DNA from 3 places in the Comamonas sp. GW821-FHT11H03 genome. Region 2 is predicted to be linked to each of the others. Evidence: predicted binding sites of a transcription regulator. Region 2 holds the regulator's gene; each other region holds the start of a gene.
What was found. Region 2 encodes FNR, which switches genes on or off when oxygen is low (the NO sensors DNR and NnrR bind a similar motif). Its sites were predicted from a motif close to TTGATNNNNATCAA; they were not measured.
Positions count from the first base shown of each region.

Region 1: AC1RTQ_RS15125 (PHA/PHB synthase family protein) is a predicted target of FNR. The motif match lies at 1,304-1,317, and genes of this name have one in related genera.
Region 3: AC1RTQ_RS10140 (universal stress protein) is a predicted target of FNR. The motif match lies at 1,366-1,379, and genes of this name have one in related genera.

Region 1 is NZ_JBXARF010000006.1:183,480-185,743, reverse strand. It holds gene AC1RTQ_RS15135 (hypothetical protein) at 1-622, opposite strand, end outside; gene AC1RTQ_RS15130 (type B 50S ribosomal protein L31) at 798-1,043, opposite strand; gene AC1RTQ_RS15125 (PHA/PHB synthase family protein) at 1,400-2,264, shown strand, end outside.
Region 2 is NZ_JBXARF010000005.1:271,924-274,187, reverse strand. It holds gene hemN (oxygen-independent coproporphyrinogen III oxidase) at 1-481, opposite strand, end outside; gene fnr (fumarate/nitrate reduction transcriptional regulator Fnr) at 749-1,471, shown strand; gene AC1RTQ_RS13670 (hypothetical protein) at 1,535-1,798, opposite strand; gene AC1RTQ_RS13665 (FixH family protein) at 2,056-2,264, opposite strand, start outside.
Region 3 is NZ_JBXARF010000003.1:402,540-404,803, forward strand. It holds gene AC1RTQ_RS10130 (Bug family tripartite tricarboxylate transporter substrate binding protein) at 1-105, shown strand, start outside; gene AC1RTQ_RS10135 (bacteriohemerythrin) at 191-748, shown strand; gene AC1RTQ_RS10140 (universal stress protein) at 815-1,252, opposite strand; gene AC1RTQ_RS10145 (hypothetical protein) at 1,410-2,000, opposite strand; gene AC1RTQ_RS10150 (2OG-Fe dioxygenase family protein) at 2,112-2,264, opposite strand, start outside.

The DNA of each region.
Region 1 (2,264 bases), on a different contig from region 2:
GGGCCAATCCCAGCATGCCAAATAGCAGTGCCGCGGCTGACTTCCTCGGGTGATAGGCCATTGCCGCAGCGGCAAAGAACAGCAGCGCCGTGCAGCCCAGCTGCGTGACATAGCTGGTGGTTTCATGCGAGAGCTGGGCCAGGCCCAGGCAGGCAACCAGTGCCAGCAAGGCTGCATCGGCCATGGCGCGGGCATAGTCGATGAGCTGGGCTTCCCCTCCAAAGGCAAAGGCCACGGGCTGCGCACCGGGCGTGCGTGCAAGGTAATAGGCTGCCCACCAGGCGGCGCCCAGGGTCACGACCAGCAAGGCGATGAAGGGCAGGCGCGCCGCCATTTCGGCGCCGAGCAGCCACTCGAATCCCTGCAAGGACAGGGCCCCCAGCCAGTAGGGCAGCAGACCGTCCATGCTGGGAGCCAGACCCGAGAGCTTGGGGGCCAGCCAGTCGGTCTTGCCCAGCGCCAGCTCGCGCATGTAGCCAAAGGCCTCCATGTCGTTGGAGCGCCAGGGGCCGCGCATGACAAAGCCGGGAATCACATAGGCCAGGCACAGCAAAAGCAGGGCCCAGCGCGGCAGGCGGCGTACAGCGCTTTGGGCAACGATGGCAGGTGTGGGCTGGTTCACGCAATCAATCCAGTAGCGGCTGTGCGAATTTGCACCGCCAGATCAGGCGAAAGCGCTTGGAGTCAAAGCGCTTGGTGCTCCGATGATAGGAGCATTGGAATTTCGTGGGGCGGCACCCAAAAAAGAAAAAGGCAGCACGGTTGCCCGGGCTGCCTTTTCAGCAAAAAAGTAAGAATTACTTCTTGCCGAAGCGGTTGCGGAACTTCTCCACGCGACCACCCATGTTGTCCACCGACTTTTGTGTGCCAGTGTAGAAGGGGTGCGATTCAGAAGTGGTATCCAGCTTGAACAGAGGGTACTCTTTACCTTCGAAGTTTTCGGTTTCCTTGGTGGAAACGCAAGAACGTGTCACGAACTTGAAGCCGTTGGACATGTCCACGAACAGAACTTCGCGGTAATTGGGGTGAATGCCTTCTTTCATGATCTTTCCTTTGGTCAAGTGCGGGAGCCGCACCAGCCTGTCCGGTGTACTTTCCGCATTAAAGCCCTCCATTATTGCACACAATGAGAAAACTGTGCCGCGCGCGTCAGTGGTCGGTGGCGTGCGTTCAGCTTGCAAATCATGGCCAATAGTTCCGGTGGCAGGCCTGATCCAGGCAAGGCAGCAGAGTTCTTTTAGCTGCAGCAGCCCGGTGTTCGGGGCCGGCTGCCGCATGCCGAAGCGCTTTCGGCTGCGCGAGCTTGATGTGGCTCAACCCCCGGCAGGTCGTGACTAGGCAACAACTTTTGCTGCGCATAAGATGTTGCGTTATTGCCATGCAGCAAAAAGGGGCCGCTATGGTTGACCGCAATGCCGAAGCTCAGTTCAGTTCCAGCCAGCAGCTTGATCAGGCTGTGCGCGCGATGTGGGCGCAGCAGTGGCTGTCGGTTTCCCCCGAGTCCCAATGGCAGGCCTGGATGGATTGGGCCGGCAACCTTGCCATCAGCCCGGCAAAGCGTCTGGATCTGGCAAGGCTGGCGCTGGAGGAATGGGTCAGGCTTTGCTATGGCGGGCCACAGACGCAGGAGGCGGAGCGTCTCTTTCAGGCTCCTGAATGGAAGCAATGGCCGTTCACGGTCATGAGTGCGGGCTTTGCCGCTCAGCAACGCTGGTGGCAGGCTGCCAGCCAAGGCGTTGCAGGTGTTGACAAACATCACGAGCGTCTGGTCGGGTTCTGGGGCAGGCAGTGGCTGGATATGCTTTCGCCCGCGAACTTTTTTGCCACGAACCCGATCGTTCTGGAGCGTACCGCCAAAGAGGGCGGTGCGAATCTGGCGCGTGGCTTCCAGTACCTGATGGAAGATGTGCATGCGCAGCTCACCAACAAGCCGCCTGCTGGCTGCGAGGAGTTTCAGGTGGGGCGCGATGTGGCCGTCACCGCTGGCAAGGTGGTGCTGCGCAACCAACTGATGGAGCTGATCCAGTACGCACCGACCACCGACAAGGTCCATCCCGAGCCGGTCTTGATCATGCCGGCCTGGATCATGAAGTACTACATCCTGGATCTTTCGCCACACAATTCGCTGATCAGGTATCTGGTCGATCAGGGGCATACGGTGTTCTGCGTCTCCTGGAAGAACCCCGATGCCGAAGATCGAGATCTGGGCATGGACGACTATGTCGAGCTGGGCTGGCGTGCTGCACTGGATGCCGTCACGGCCA
Region 2 (2,264 bases):
CTCTGAGCCGCTCGTTGCTGACGGTGCGCGGATCGACCTCGATGGAGTACTCGCCCGCAGGATCCAGCTTGAAATGCTCACGCATCAAGACCATCAGCTGCTGCAACTCTGCATCGCTGAAGAAGGTCGGTGTACCTCCGCCCAGATGCAGCTGGCTTACGAGCTGGCCTTTGCCGCAGTGCTCGGTATGCATGGCCAGCTCGCGGCCCAAGTAGTCCAGATACTCGGCAGCCTTTTCATGATGCTTGGTCACGATCTTGTTGCAGGCGCAGTAATAGCAAAGCGACTCACAGAACGGCACATGCACATAAACGGACAGCGGCAAAGCGCGCGAGCCAGAATGCGTCTTGCGCTGCTTGAGTGCCAGTATGTAGTCGTCTGCACCAAAAGCCTCAACAAAACGGTCGGCTGTTGGGAACGATGTGTAGCGTGGGCCGGGGATATCAAAGCGGCTCAGCAACTCAGGCGTGACTGCGGTCATAACTGGGAGTTAGGGTGCGCCCACACTCTGCATGGAGCATATTTCAATGGAAATCAGATCCTGAAAATCATGCCCCAAATAGGCAAAAGCGCATGTTTTGGAACGAATACTGGCAATGTGCCCCAAGGCAATCATCCTGTCCTTGATGAAAATCAAGAGACCTCAAGGCAAGTGCTGCGACAATTTGATCCATCTCATCTTCAACCACGAGGTCAATGACCAGCGCGACTCTCCACTGTGTGTCTGTCTGCGCGGTAGCAAAAGCCCATGAATCTTCAGACCATCAAAGCATCCTGCTCCAACTGCAATCTGCGTGAACTGTGCATGCCCATGGGCCTGGACGATGAACAAATGGAGCGCATTGAAGAGGTTGTGGCCACGCGCCGCAAGATCAAGCGCGGTGGGCTGCTGTTTCGCAATGGCGAAGAGTTCACCTCTCTGTATGCCATTCGAACCGGCTTCTTCAAGACCAGCGTGGCGACCGAAGACGGTCGCGATCAGGTCACAGGCTTTCAGATGGCGGGCGAAATCATTGGTCTGGACGGTATCGTCAACGACCACCACACTTGTGATGCCGTGGCCCTGGAAGACGCCGAGGTCTGTGTCATGCCGTTTGACAAACTGGAGCAGCTCTCGCGCGAGGTCACGGCGCTGCAGAACCATGTGCACAAGGTCATGAGCCGCGAAATCGTGCGCGAGCATGGCGTGATGCTGCTGCTGGGCAGCATGCGTGCCGAAGAGCGCCTGGCGGCTTTTGTGTTGAACCTGGTCCAGCGTCTGTCGGCACGCGGCTTTTCCAAGTCGGAGCTGGTGCTGCGCATGACGCGCGAAGAAATCGGCAGTTACCTGGGCCTCAAGCTCGAGACCGTGAGCCGCACTTTCTCCAAATTTGCAGAGGAAGGCATTGTGGAAGTCAGGCAGCGCCACCTGCGCATTCTGGATACCGAGGCGCTCAAACGCATCGTCAACAGCCAGCAATGCCAGAGCTGAGCCGAGTCAGCAGACGCTCTCAAGACAAAGCCCGCGGACAGCGGGCTTTTTTATCTGGGCGAATTACTCGGGCAGAGGCTCGGAAACGATGCCTCCATTGAGATCGCTGACGGAGCGCCCCAGCATCACCGTCATCGCTCCTCCTATCAGGGTCACGACCCAGAAGGCAAAAAAGGCGACCGTATAGATGGCCTGGCGCGACCAGCCCAGGGGGGAACCAAGCCAGTGCAGATCCAGCGGGTCCACAAAGGCAAAAACCACCATCTCCATGATTGCCGCCGCCAGAAAGGCCGGCCAGACAATCCACATCCAGCGTCGAGCATCCATCCTGATTCTCCTTGGGCTGTGGGCTTGACCATATTTTGCACAAAGGTGATGACCGCTCACGCAGGACTGCGGGCATGCACCATGGCGGGAAACCCTGAATCACTCTCTTTTCAGTAGCACCTTGCGCCATCCGGATAATGAAAAACCATTTACTTCTGCATCAACGTTAGACGGAGCATGCGCAACATGCTCTGATTTTGATATTGGCAACAAAAAAGGCCGCAAAAGCGACCTTGGCGGAGCAAGCACCGGAGCGCTCAGCGATCCAGAGGATGGTCCTTGACTGGAGTGGCCGCATGATTGCGGCCGGTGACTGCAGGGGCCATGCTTTTTTCACTTTCGCTCAGGCGTTGGTTGATTTCAATGCCATGGCGGTAGTAGTCAGGGTCAATCACGGGATCGGGCCTGCTCAGTGCGATGTATGCGGTGACAAAGCCGGCAATCACCACGATCACCGGGCCGGCGA
Region 3 (2,264 bases), on a different contig from region 2:
GCCGAGCCCCAGTCCATGAGCGTGGCCAACTTCGACAAGATGTTCCAGGCCGACTTCAAGCAGTCCAAGCAGGTCGTCGAGTCCTCGGGCGCCAAGATCGAGTGACATCCCGACGCGGCGCGCAGGATTGGCGCCGCCCTGCCAGGCGCGAATAGGCCTGATCTGCATCAATGCGGCCTATGACAGGCTCGTGAATACTTCTTCGGAAACCCCTGAATTTCTGGAGAACATCATGGCATTGCTGGTCTGGGTCCCCGAGCTGGACACCGGGATTGCGGAGATTGACAGGCAGCACCGCCGCATCGTCGATTACATCAACAGACTCTACGAGTTGCGCAGCTCGCCAGATCGCGCAGGGCTGGGCGATGTCATCGGCGAGATGATCGACTACACCGTCTCGCACTTCGTCTTCGAGGAAAGCCTGATCGAGAGCGCCGGCTATATGTTCGCCGGCCCGCACAAAAAAGTGCACGAGCTGTTCACGCGTCGCGTCATCGAGATGCAGACCCGCTTCGATGCGGGCGAGGATGTGGCCGCCGAGCTGCACGGCATGCTCTCGCGCTGGCTGTTCAACCACATCCGCAACGAAGACCATGGCTATGTGGACTCGGCCAAGGTCTATCTGCGCATGATGACCAAAGAGAGCGGACACGCTGCACAGAAGGAACAACTCAAGGCCGAAGTGCTTCAGGAGCTGGAACTGCAGCGCAAGAAAAAGGGCTGGCTGGCCCGGCTGCTCAATCGCTGAGCACTCTGACCCACAAGAAAAACGGCTCCCTGAGGAGCCGTTGCTTCGTGTGCAGCCGCCTTACGCTTACTCGCGCACAACAAGAACCGGGATTTTGACTGCGCCCAGCACGCGTTGGGTGACGCTGCCCAGCATCAGCTTCTCAAGGCCGCGTCGCCCCTGCGAGCCCATGACGACAAGGTCTGCGCCCACGCTTTCCATGGTGCGCACAATGCCTTCATGCACTGCATGACCCTCACCCACCAGGGTCTTCACGGGCACACCCGCCTCATCCATGATGGCCTTGACCGCATCCAGGGCGGTGTTGGCTTCGGCGGTGGCCGCGCTCAGATACTGCGACTGGCCATAGGCAAAGTCGGCGCCCACGCCGGTGAAAGGATAGGGATCGACCACATACACCGCCGTCACGGCGCTGCCGAAAACCTTGGAGAGCTCAGCGGCCTTGCGTGCAGCCAGCATGGAGGGCTTGGAGCCGTCGACCGGAACCAGGATGTGATTGAACATGGACATATGTTTCTCCTTTCAGGTTGCAGGCGACACGGACCTCAAGCCAAAGGCCCGGGGCAGATGCCGCTCTTGAGATAGCGTTGAGTCTGCCTTCATCATGCCTCAGCGTGTTGACATGAATCAACCCTGAAATTCACACTGGCCGAGGTCGGGCTCAGATGCAGACATGGGCCGCCTGGTATTCGTAGCATTTGTCCAGCAAAGTGTCGGACTTGTCGGTAATCGTGATGCGAGTGCCGTCCGGGCGCAACAGCGAGACATTCTTGAAGGCTGGCTCATGGGGTTTGCTGGGCGCATCGCGGCGCACGGTCCATTCCTCCTGGACGATGCCGCCCGGCATATCCAGCATCACGACGATCTGCTCGGTATCGTGCGACAGCCGGATGCACTTGGCATCATTGAGCTCGACCACGGCACCGGCCGGCGCGGCCAGACCATAAGGGCATTCCTCCACGCCGCGAATCGGCACCGAGGCATCGCCGAGGGTAATCTCAAGGCCATTGCGAAAGTAGATCGTGGGCTCCTTGGTGTCGGCCGCCTGCGCCGGACGGTCTTGCGAAGGCTTGCAGGCCGCTACGGTGACAAGAGCGGTCAGCACTGAAATACTGAGGGCGTAAAAGCGATTCATATAAAAAAACACGCCCGGCAGGGGCGTGGTGTCGGCCAGCGGTTGTGGCTTGTTGGATGCCAGGAAGACTCGAAAAGGCGAGGAGGCGAAAGCTTCGCCGCAACAAGCCTGCATCATGCAGTGTCGAGGGCGTCACTTTGATGCATTGAGCACGTTACAGTTTTGCCCAAATTTTTCGAACCAAGCCGTCCGTCTCAATCCAGCTCAAGCGGCCTGGCCCTGCGACTCCTAGAGCTCGGCCCCCTGGAAGTTGCCGCGGCGATAGGTCAGCACCAGCGTGTCGCGCACGCCACCGTGCTCGGCAGGCTGGATCGGCGTGGTCTCATGAATCATGCGCGCATCGTCGAGCAGCATCACGGACCAGGGCTCGGTCAACGTGAA